2 regions of the Veillonella sp. genome follow, and region 1 is predicted to be linked to the other one. Evidence: riboswitches for the same ligand, from Rfam matches in the RefSeq annotation. Region 1 holds a riboswitch; the other holds the start of a gene.
The links. A riboswitch is a leader RNA that binds a small molecule or an ion and turns the genes downstream of it on or off. The one in region 1 is predicted to bind cobalamin.
Positions count from the first base shown of each region.

Region 2: linked by a shared signal. The riboswitch ahead of nikB (nickel ABC transporter permease) and the one ahead of ACDF53_RS03770 (methylmalonyl-CoA mutase family protein) in region 1 are both predicted to bind cobalamin.

Region 1 is NZ_JBGKFB010000001.1:847,998-852,113, reverse strand. It holds gene ACDF53_RS03770 (methylmalonyl-CoA mutase family protein) at 1-1,547, opposite strand, end outside; cobalamin riboswitch at 1,841-2,017, opposite strand; gene rarD (EamA family transporter RarD) at 2,287-3,177, shown strand; gene ACDF53_RS03760 (DUF3829 domain-containing protein) at 3,393-4,116, opposite strand, start outside.
Region 2 is NZ_JBGKFB010000001.1:1,111,022-1,115,137, reverse strand. It holds gene ACDF53_RS04930 (ABC transporter substrate-binding protein) at 1-358, opposite strand, end outside; gene nikC (nickel transporter permease) at 508-1,329, opposite strand; gene nikB (nickel ABC transporter permease) at 1,329-2,267, opposite strand; cobalamin riboswitch at 2,431-2,618, opposite strand; gene potE (putrescine-ornithine antiporter) at 3,009-4,116, opposite strand, start outside.

The sequences.
Region 1 (4,116 bases):
ACTGCATCAGCCTCTGCACCTGCCAAGTACTCATCGATTTGAGCAGCTCGTTTTTGACGCAATGTTTCTTGATTTTCTGGTTTTGGATCAAGCAATTCTTCCGTCATGTTCGCATACATGTTGTTACCAACTGCAACGTCCTTACGGAATGCAAGGTTCTTGAAGCGTTCATCGAGGATGGCTTTAACTTGAGCTTGAGGATAGCCTTCTTTCAACGCTGCGATAATGCCACCTTTAGACTCGATGGTTTGGAACTCAGCCCAGATTTTTTCACAGAGTTCAGCGGCCAATGTTTCCACATACCAGGAACCGCCTACAGGGTCTACAGGTTGGCGCAACTCGAATTCAGTTTGCAACATAACTTGGATGTTACGGGCAATACGACGAGAGAAATCGTCCGCTTTGCGAATTGGTTGGTCAAATGGAGATACTTCAAGGCTATTCAAACCGCCTACAACACCGGAGAATGCTTGTGTTGTATTGCGCAACAAGTTTACATATGGGTCGTATACAGTTTTTGTGAAAGCAGATGTTCTGCCGTGTACATGAACAGCGCGATCCGCTTCTTCAGCACCGAAAGCTTCCATAATGCGAGCCCAAAGTACGCGCAAGGCACGTAATTTAGCAATTTCCATAAAGAAGTTAGCACCTAAGGAGAATGTGAACATCAAGCTCTTCGCGATGGTGTGAATATCGATGTTGCGTTGTGCTAATTGACGTACGTAGCACACAGCTGTTGCCAATGCATAGGCAACCTCTTGCACATCGTTAGCGCCGCCATTAGCGTATACATCGCCGGATACAAGCACTGTTTTAAGCTCTGGCGCTTGTTCTTTAGCCCATACAACAGTATGTGCCATTTCATCAAAGGCTGTATCTAAGGAAATGTGCAAAGCACCATCCTTCGCCAAAACACCGATAGGGTCGGTACCAACGAGACCTTTCAAGTCAGACGTTTGTTTTTTAGCGCCTTTCACTGTAGCCGCTAACATGCCAAGCAAGATGGCTGCAGAAGCACCAGTTTCAATGTACAAAGGATTTTCCTTCAAATTGAAGCGGTCAATCAATTGTTTGCAGTCATCCATGGTGGATACAGATGTACCACCAACGCCAACAGATGCGCCTACTTGCACATCTTGATCATGACGTGTTGCTTCATCGAGGCGGATATTGTGAATGGTGCCACCTTTTACAATCTCGTATAAACTTGCATGATTAGCATCTTTAGGCAAAGAGTCATCTACATATTGGGATACACCCCAAGAGTCTTTAATATAACCACTTGCCTTAGTGCCACGTAGGAACTCACCTGCCCCAGGGTATACGCCCTTTGGAATTGCTTCTGCATGCAATGCAGGTGTGTAAATTGGCTGCAACGTAATACCTTCATAGGTTTTCGTGAACATCTTCTTGTGGAAGTCGCCACCCTTTAAGGCCTTTTCAACCTCTGCCTGCCATTGTTCATACGTAGGTTTCTCAAATTCATCAAAGGATACAGGAGCTAATAGATCGCGTTCAGCATCCTTTGAAGTCTTTTTGTCAGACATATATGTGCCTCCTTTTCAACTCGAAACCATACCGAGAAACAGCGCACCGTACCTGCGAAGTTTTATATCTATGAATCACTCGAGCTTTCCTGTTTTTGGACCACATCAACCTCAAATCTGTGTCCAGTAATTCAATAATTATAAAGCCTGATTCATACGCTCAACAGTCACTTTCAAGGGCAACAAAAAACGTGCCACCCAAAAGTGACACGTAAGGTTTCTTATTGAAAGGTACGCCAAAAAATACTGAAACCAGCATACCTCAATCCCCTTCCTATCGCTCGTAGGTACATAACGGTGATTATCAAATAGGCAGTTCTCCTGGCTCGGGCTCATCGCCTTGCTTTCGCCTTCCCAGATTGCTCCAGTGACATTTTTGAAAGCAGGCTCGTCCTTACAGTGGCGGGACCGCATCGGCTTGTACCGATTTCTCTATTAAGTCTTGCGACACCTATTCTCTATATTCGTTGTTCTAAGTCCAATATAGTGTAAGATTATGCACAAAGTCAATGAACATAACAGTTAATCATAAGTATCAAATTTTAGGTTATAACTAATGCATATTTAAAATGATAAAAACTCATCACTTTCAAATATACGTATTTATCGCTATCAAATATACGTATTCATTGTCTGCAAATCGAGTTATAAATCGAGTACAAATCATCATAAAATCTAAGCCCACGCACAAACGCACCCACAATGCGTGATATAATAAATACAATCACAAGGAGGCATTATGGAGCACACAAGTAAAAAAGGTCTAATGACAGCCCTTAGTTGCTATATCATCTGGGGCTTACTCCCTCTCTATTGGGCATTACTAAACCATGTTTCACCATATAATATACTGGCACAACGCATTATCTGGTCAGGCATTTGCATGGCCATCGTCGTATTTGGCCTACATTTTAAACAGTTCAAGAAAGACTTTCAACTACTAAAAGAACAGCGTTCACAACTATTGCTACTGTTGCTAGCATCAGTCATCATCAGCGTAAATTGGTTTACCTATATTTGGGCCATCGCCAACAACCAAGTTATGGACACGAGCCTTGGCTATTACATCAACCCACTCTTTAATGTGGTGTTAGGTGTCATCCTATTTAAAGAGGTTCTATCTGTACCGAAAAAGCTAAGCGTCCTCATCGCTACCATCGGCATCGCCTTGCTCACCTATCAAGTGGGATCCTTGCCGTTAGTGTCGATGATCCTCGCCGTTTCCTTTGGCCTCTATGGGGTCGTAAAAAAGAAACTGCTCATCTCTCCCTTTACGAGCATCGCCTTTGAGGCTTGGCTATTAACACCACTAGCCTTACTCTATACAACCATGGTCGATAATACAGTGTGGTCCTATTTCGGCACAGATTGGTATACGTCCATGCTGCTCATAGCCTGCGGTCTAACTACATCGGTTCCATTAGTGCTATTCTCCTATGGTGCTCAACTATTGCCACTCAACCTTCTAGGCTTCCTACAATATGTCTCCCCTACCATTGCCTTGTTGCTGGCTATTTTCTACTTTGGTGAAAGCTTTGGCACACCACAAATGATCGCCTTTGGTTGTATCTGGATAGCCTTAGTGTTGTTCTCATTATCAAATCAAATTACAACCATTAGAAAAATGTAGTTAAGTACAAGAAAGCGTTTGCTATCTGCATGCAATCTCACAAGAGATTTTAGCAACTATATCTAGCCTATAAATACATAAAAGCTGTATCAAATGATATCCTCATTCGATACAGCTTTTTATAATATAATACTTACTCTAAGTTACGCTTATATGATGCTCATACTTATATTAACTCATATATAACGTATCCGTCTTAAACCGTATTAACTCTATTAATCCAATTCATTCATATTGATTGTATTCATATTTGAAATATAACGGTTATAGGCCTCAACCATATGTTTATAATCGTTATCTTGTTTGGACCCCATATAGGTACGGATCGCACCAATCGTAGAGTTTACAGAAGTCTTAACAGTGTCATACTGAGGGCTAGAAATACCATTCGCTAAATCACCAATAGCTTGTAGCTCTTGATTGATAGCATTTACATCTGGTTCTTTTTCACTATCTAGCTTTTCTAGGACTGCAGTAAGTCGCAAAGAAACCTCTTGTGCAGTGGCTGCATTTTTCTTACCTGCATCGCGCAATTGTTGTAACCGTTGTTGCAATCGATCCGTGTTAATCTTATGCATTAAATTATCAAAGTCAGCATAAATAGGAATAAATTGTTCATATAACTGAACATATTTAGGTCCTAATTGTTGCTCCTTAGCATAGTTATCTGTAGTATACCCTTTAGATTTATAATATGCATCAAGTTCTTCCGCAACCGGTGTTATTTCGTTCAATTTTGAAAGTAGCTTATCTAAAGGCTCTTTCATTTCATCATAAGGAACACCTGCTTGCTTAGCCTCTTCTAATTCTTTTTGTAGCTGTTTAAAGTTCGGTGCATTAAATACAGTTAAATGCTGTCCCGCTTTTAACTCATTAAGAGTTGGCCTATTTGCATAATCAAACATTACAGCCATACGATTAAATCGGCTTACGGCTTTC
Region 2 (4,116 bases), 260 kb from region 1:
TAGATGCTTTAACTGCTGCAGCATCAACTTTTTTACCATTAGAGAATTTCACCTTATCATTGATTGTGAAAGTCCACGTTTTATGGTCTGGGGATACTTCCCATTTAGATGCAATCCATGGTTGAGGTTTCATTTGTTCGTCAAACTTAGCCAATGTTTCGCCTACACCATAGCGCATAACAACCCATGCGAAGAAGTTTTCTGTAGGTTCTAATGTAGATGCGAAGTTAGTTACACCAACTTTTAAAACATCCTTATTAGCAGCACCACTATTATCAGAGCCGCAACCAGCGATGAAGGAACCCATCATTACAATGCTAAGACCTGCTAAGAGGGCTTTTTTCCAAGATTTTTTCATGTAAAATCTCCTTGTACCATTACATATAAACATAAAACATACACATCATGACTACTACAATCTACAATAGTCATAATGGAAAAACCTTATTACCGCCTATTTATATAACAACTTTCACAACACAACCTATAAATAAGCATCACACGTAACTAACCTTGGTTCTTAGGATCCACTACGTCCCGTAAGGAATCAGACCAAAGGTTAAAGATAGCAACTACGATAAGAATGGACATACCAGGGAAGGCCATCAGCCATGGACTGGTTTGTAAATATTGACGACCTTCGTTGAGCATAAGGCCCCATTCTGGTGTTGGCGGTTGAGCACCAAAACCTAAGAAGGATAGACCTGCTACTTCAATCATGATAGCCCCAATATCAAGTGCACCTGTTGTAACAACAAGAGGAAGGATATTGGGAATGATATGACGTCTTAGAATAGTCGTTGTAGAGGCCCCCATCATGACAGCCGCCGTTACATACTCTTCACCGCGAACTTTCAACGTCATAGACCGTACAAGACGAGCATATTTTGCCCAACCAACTACAGATAGCGCTATAATCGTATTCACAATGCTACCACCCAAAATACCAGCAATGGCAATGGCTAATACTACACCCGGGAAGGATAGCATAATGTCCGCAAGACGCATGAGGACCATTTCGATTTTCCCGCCGAAATAACCAGCTACGGCACCGATAATAGTACCAATGCTTACCATGATAACAACGATACTGACACCCATAAACAAGGATAACTGTGTACCATAAATGATGCGAGACAATACATCACGACCAAGCTTATCTGTACCAAACCAATGTTGACTACTTGGCGCTTGTAATGCTTGACTCAGATTTGAGCTAAAAGCATCACCCGGAGCAAGCCATGGTGCAAAAATAGCAATGAGTACAACAATAATCATCAATGTACTGTAGAAAGAGAACAGTTTATGTTTTTGAATAAATTCTGCCATTATGCTCTCTCCCTTTTTAATCTAGGGTCTAACAAGATATATGACGCATCAACTAATGCATTAATACACATATATGCTAAGGCAACCCACAACACAAAACCTTCGATCAATGGATAGTCGCGCATGGTAATGGCATATACTGCCATATTCCCAAGGCCAGGCCAGGAGAATACCATTTCAATAACTGCAACACCGCCTAATAACCAACCGATAACAACGCCCAGTATAGTGATAAGTGGTAATACTGCATTAGGCAAAATATGACCGAATAAAATTTTCATCTCACTCACACCACGAGCACGTGCGCCGATAACATAATCCTTTTGCATTTCTTCAAGAATAACGAGACGAACTTGGCGCATGTACTTGGACCCGACTACAACAGCTAATGTAACGGCTGGTAGAATTACACCGATAGGAGTTACACGAGAAGATGCAATAGGAACAAGTCCTAATTTAAGGCCAAAGATATAAATCAGTACAAGGCCTAACCAGAATGATGGCATAGACACGCCTACAAAGGAAGCAACGCGCAACAGATAGTCGATCCATTTGTTTCGATTTAAGGCGCTTATAATCCCTGCCGGCAATGCATAGAGCAATGTAAATACTAATGATGTACCTGCTAACATAACTGTCCCTGGCAAAGCCTCCAACATACGATCTACAACAGGCTTTTTAGCAGAGTAACTCATCCCTAAGTCACCTTGTGCAGCATTTACAACCCAGTTTGCATATTGCACTATAAACGGTTTATCTAACCCAAGCTGAGCTCGAGTCTCATCGATGAGCTCCTGAGACACGATAGTATCTGCCGTTTCTAGTAACATCGTTACTGGATCGCCTGGTGCTAAATAAGTGAGACAAAATGTCAAAAATGTGATGCCAAACAAGGTTACAATAAATTGTCCCAAATGTTTAGCAAATCGTTTACCCATAGGCGCCTCCTAAACTCTCTAAACACTAACAACAAATCAAATGAAAAACTAAGGGTACCTCCCACTCAACGTAGCAGTAATACGCAAAAATAAGAAAAAATATAGCTCCCTGAGGAACAAAAAAAAGCTAGTCGCCTGACTAACCTAAATTAAGCACAGTATATGCATACCATACATTTAGAGCAGGCTTTCTGACTCAGACTCATCGCAACATTTCGGCCTTCCCAGTTTCCCAGTGACCCTATAATGAAACCTTGCTCCTCATTACAGCTATTTGCATAGTATGGGATTTACACCCATTTTCCTCTTTTACGCTCGGTGAACACCGACACTCACTAGTTCATTCACTTTTATCGATTATAAATATACTATATTAATATTATGTTTACAATACATATACCCCTTAGGGGTATCGTTATATTTAGTAAAATCAATATAATTTTTATACTAACAAAAAATATCGATTACTGAACAAGTCTCTATTTATGTATAAACCCATAAAAATCACTTTATATATATGATTTTTTCCGTATTAACTGTATCCAACTGTATATATATTAATTATTATTATAATGGTGATTTTCTCATGAATTTTTTTTATACATACCGAAAAAACTTTTAATCACTTTAGTAACTATCAATTATTTATAATCAATAAAACCATAATTAATAAGTTTGATTAATATACCAAAAAGAGGCTGTTACTAAGTAACAGCCTCTTATAAGACGAGAGTTATTTAATTAATCGATACTTTGTTGTAAGCGGTGTGCTTTGCGTGTAGTCCACGCTTTACGCAAAACATAGATCACGAAACCGATGCTTACCGCTACTGCACTACCTACCATAGCATCAAAGCCACATGCGTAAATTGCATATAAACAGTAGATAACGCCTGCGCCGAACACGTAGTTGAAACGTTTAATACGGCTTTCAGCTACGCCAGCCATACGCATCATTGTAGGTACTGCCAAGATGCACAATACATACGGTACTACGTTAGTTACAACCGCTAAGTTTACTAAGATTTCAAATTGCTCACGTAAGGAGTCGCTAGCAGTGAACAAAGTAAGTAATGTTTCAACAGCGAGTAAAATGAATACGCCACGAACAGGAGCATCTTTGCTATTTACACGAGCAAATACTTTAGGGAAGTAACCATTTTCCGCTGCGCTTTTGAATACGCGAGACAATGTGAATTGCCAGCAAAGCAAAGCGCCAAAGCAAGAAATAACCATTGCAGCCATAACGATGTCTGCAATTGTATCATTAAACATGTATACAAATGTCAAACCAAATGGTGCATTAGAATTTAACAAGTCAATGTTAGGCACGATACCTGCCATAACATTCGTGGACAAGATGTAAACCACTGCCACTGCTAATGTACCTGCCACAGTAGCGATAGGTACGTTTTTCTTTGGATTCTCAACAGCATCTGCATTAGCCGCTGCGGACTCAAATCCTAGGAAGCCCCACAAAGTCAGGGAAATAGATTGTTTTACTGCATCGTAAAACGGAAGATCATTTGGGTTCCAAGCTGCCCAATAAATAGATGGGTCGAACCAATACCAGCCGATTGTACCAATTAACAAAACCGGAACAATAGAGCCCCAAATAGTCATGTTGCTGAGTCGACCTGTGAAGCGATTACCACGGAAGTTCAAAATCGCTGCGAACCACAAGAGCACAATTGTTACTTGGCTAGTTTGTGTCGCATTGAGGTCAACACCAAAGAAAGCTGCGCCATAACCTACGGCAGATACCGCGATGGCGATATTAGCAATGATGAGAGATATGCTGTAAGCATAGCTCGCCATAAAATGTCCAGTTTTACCGAAGCGGTGTTCT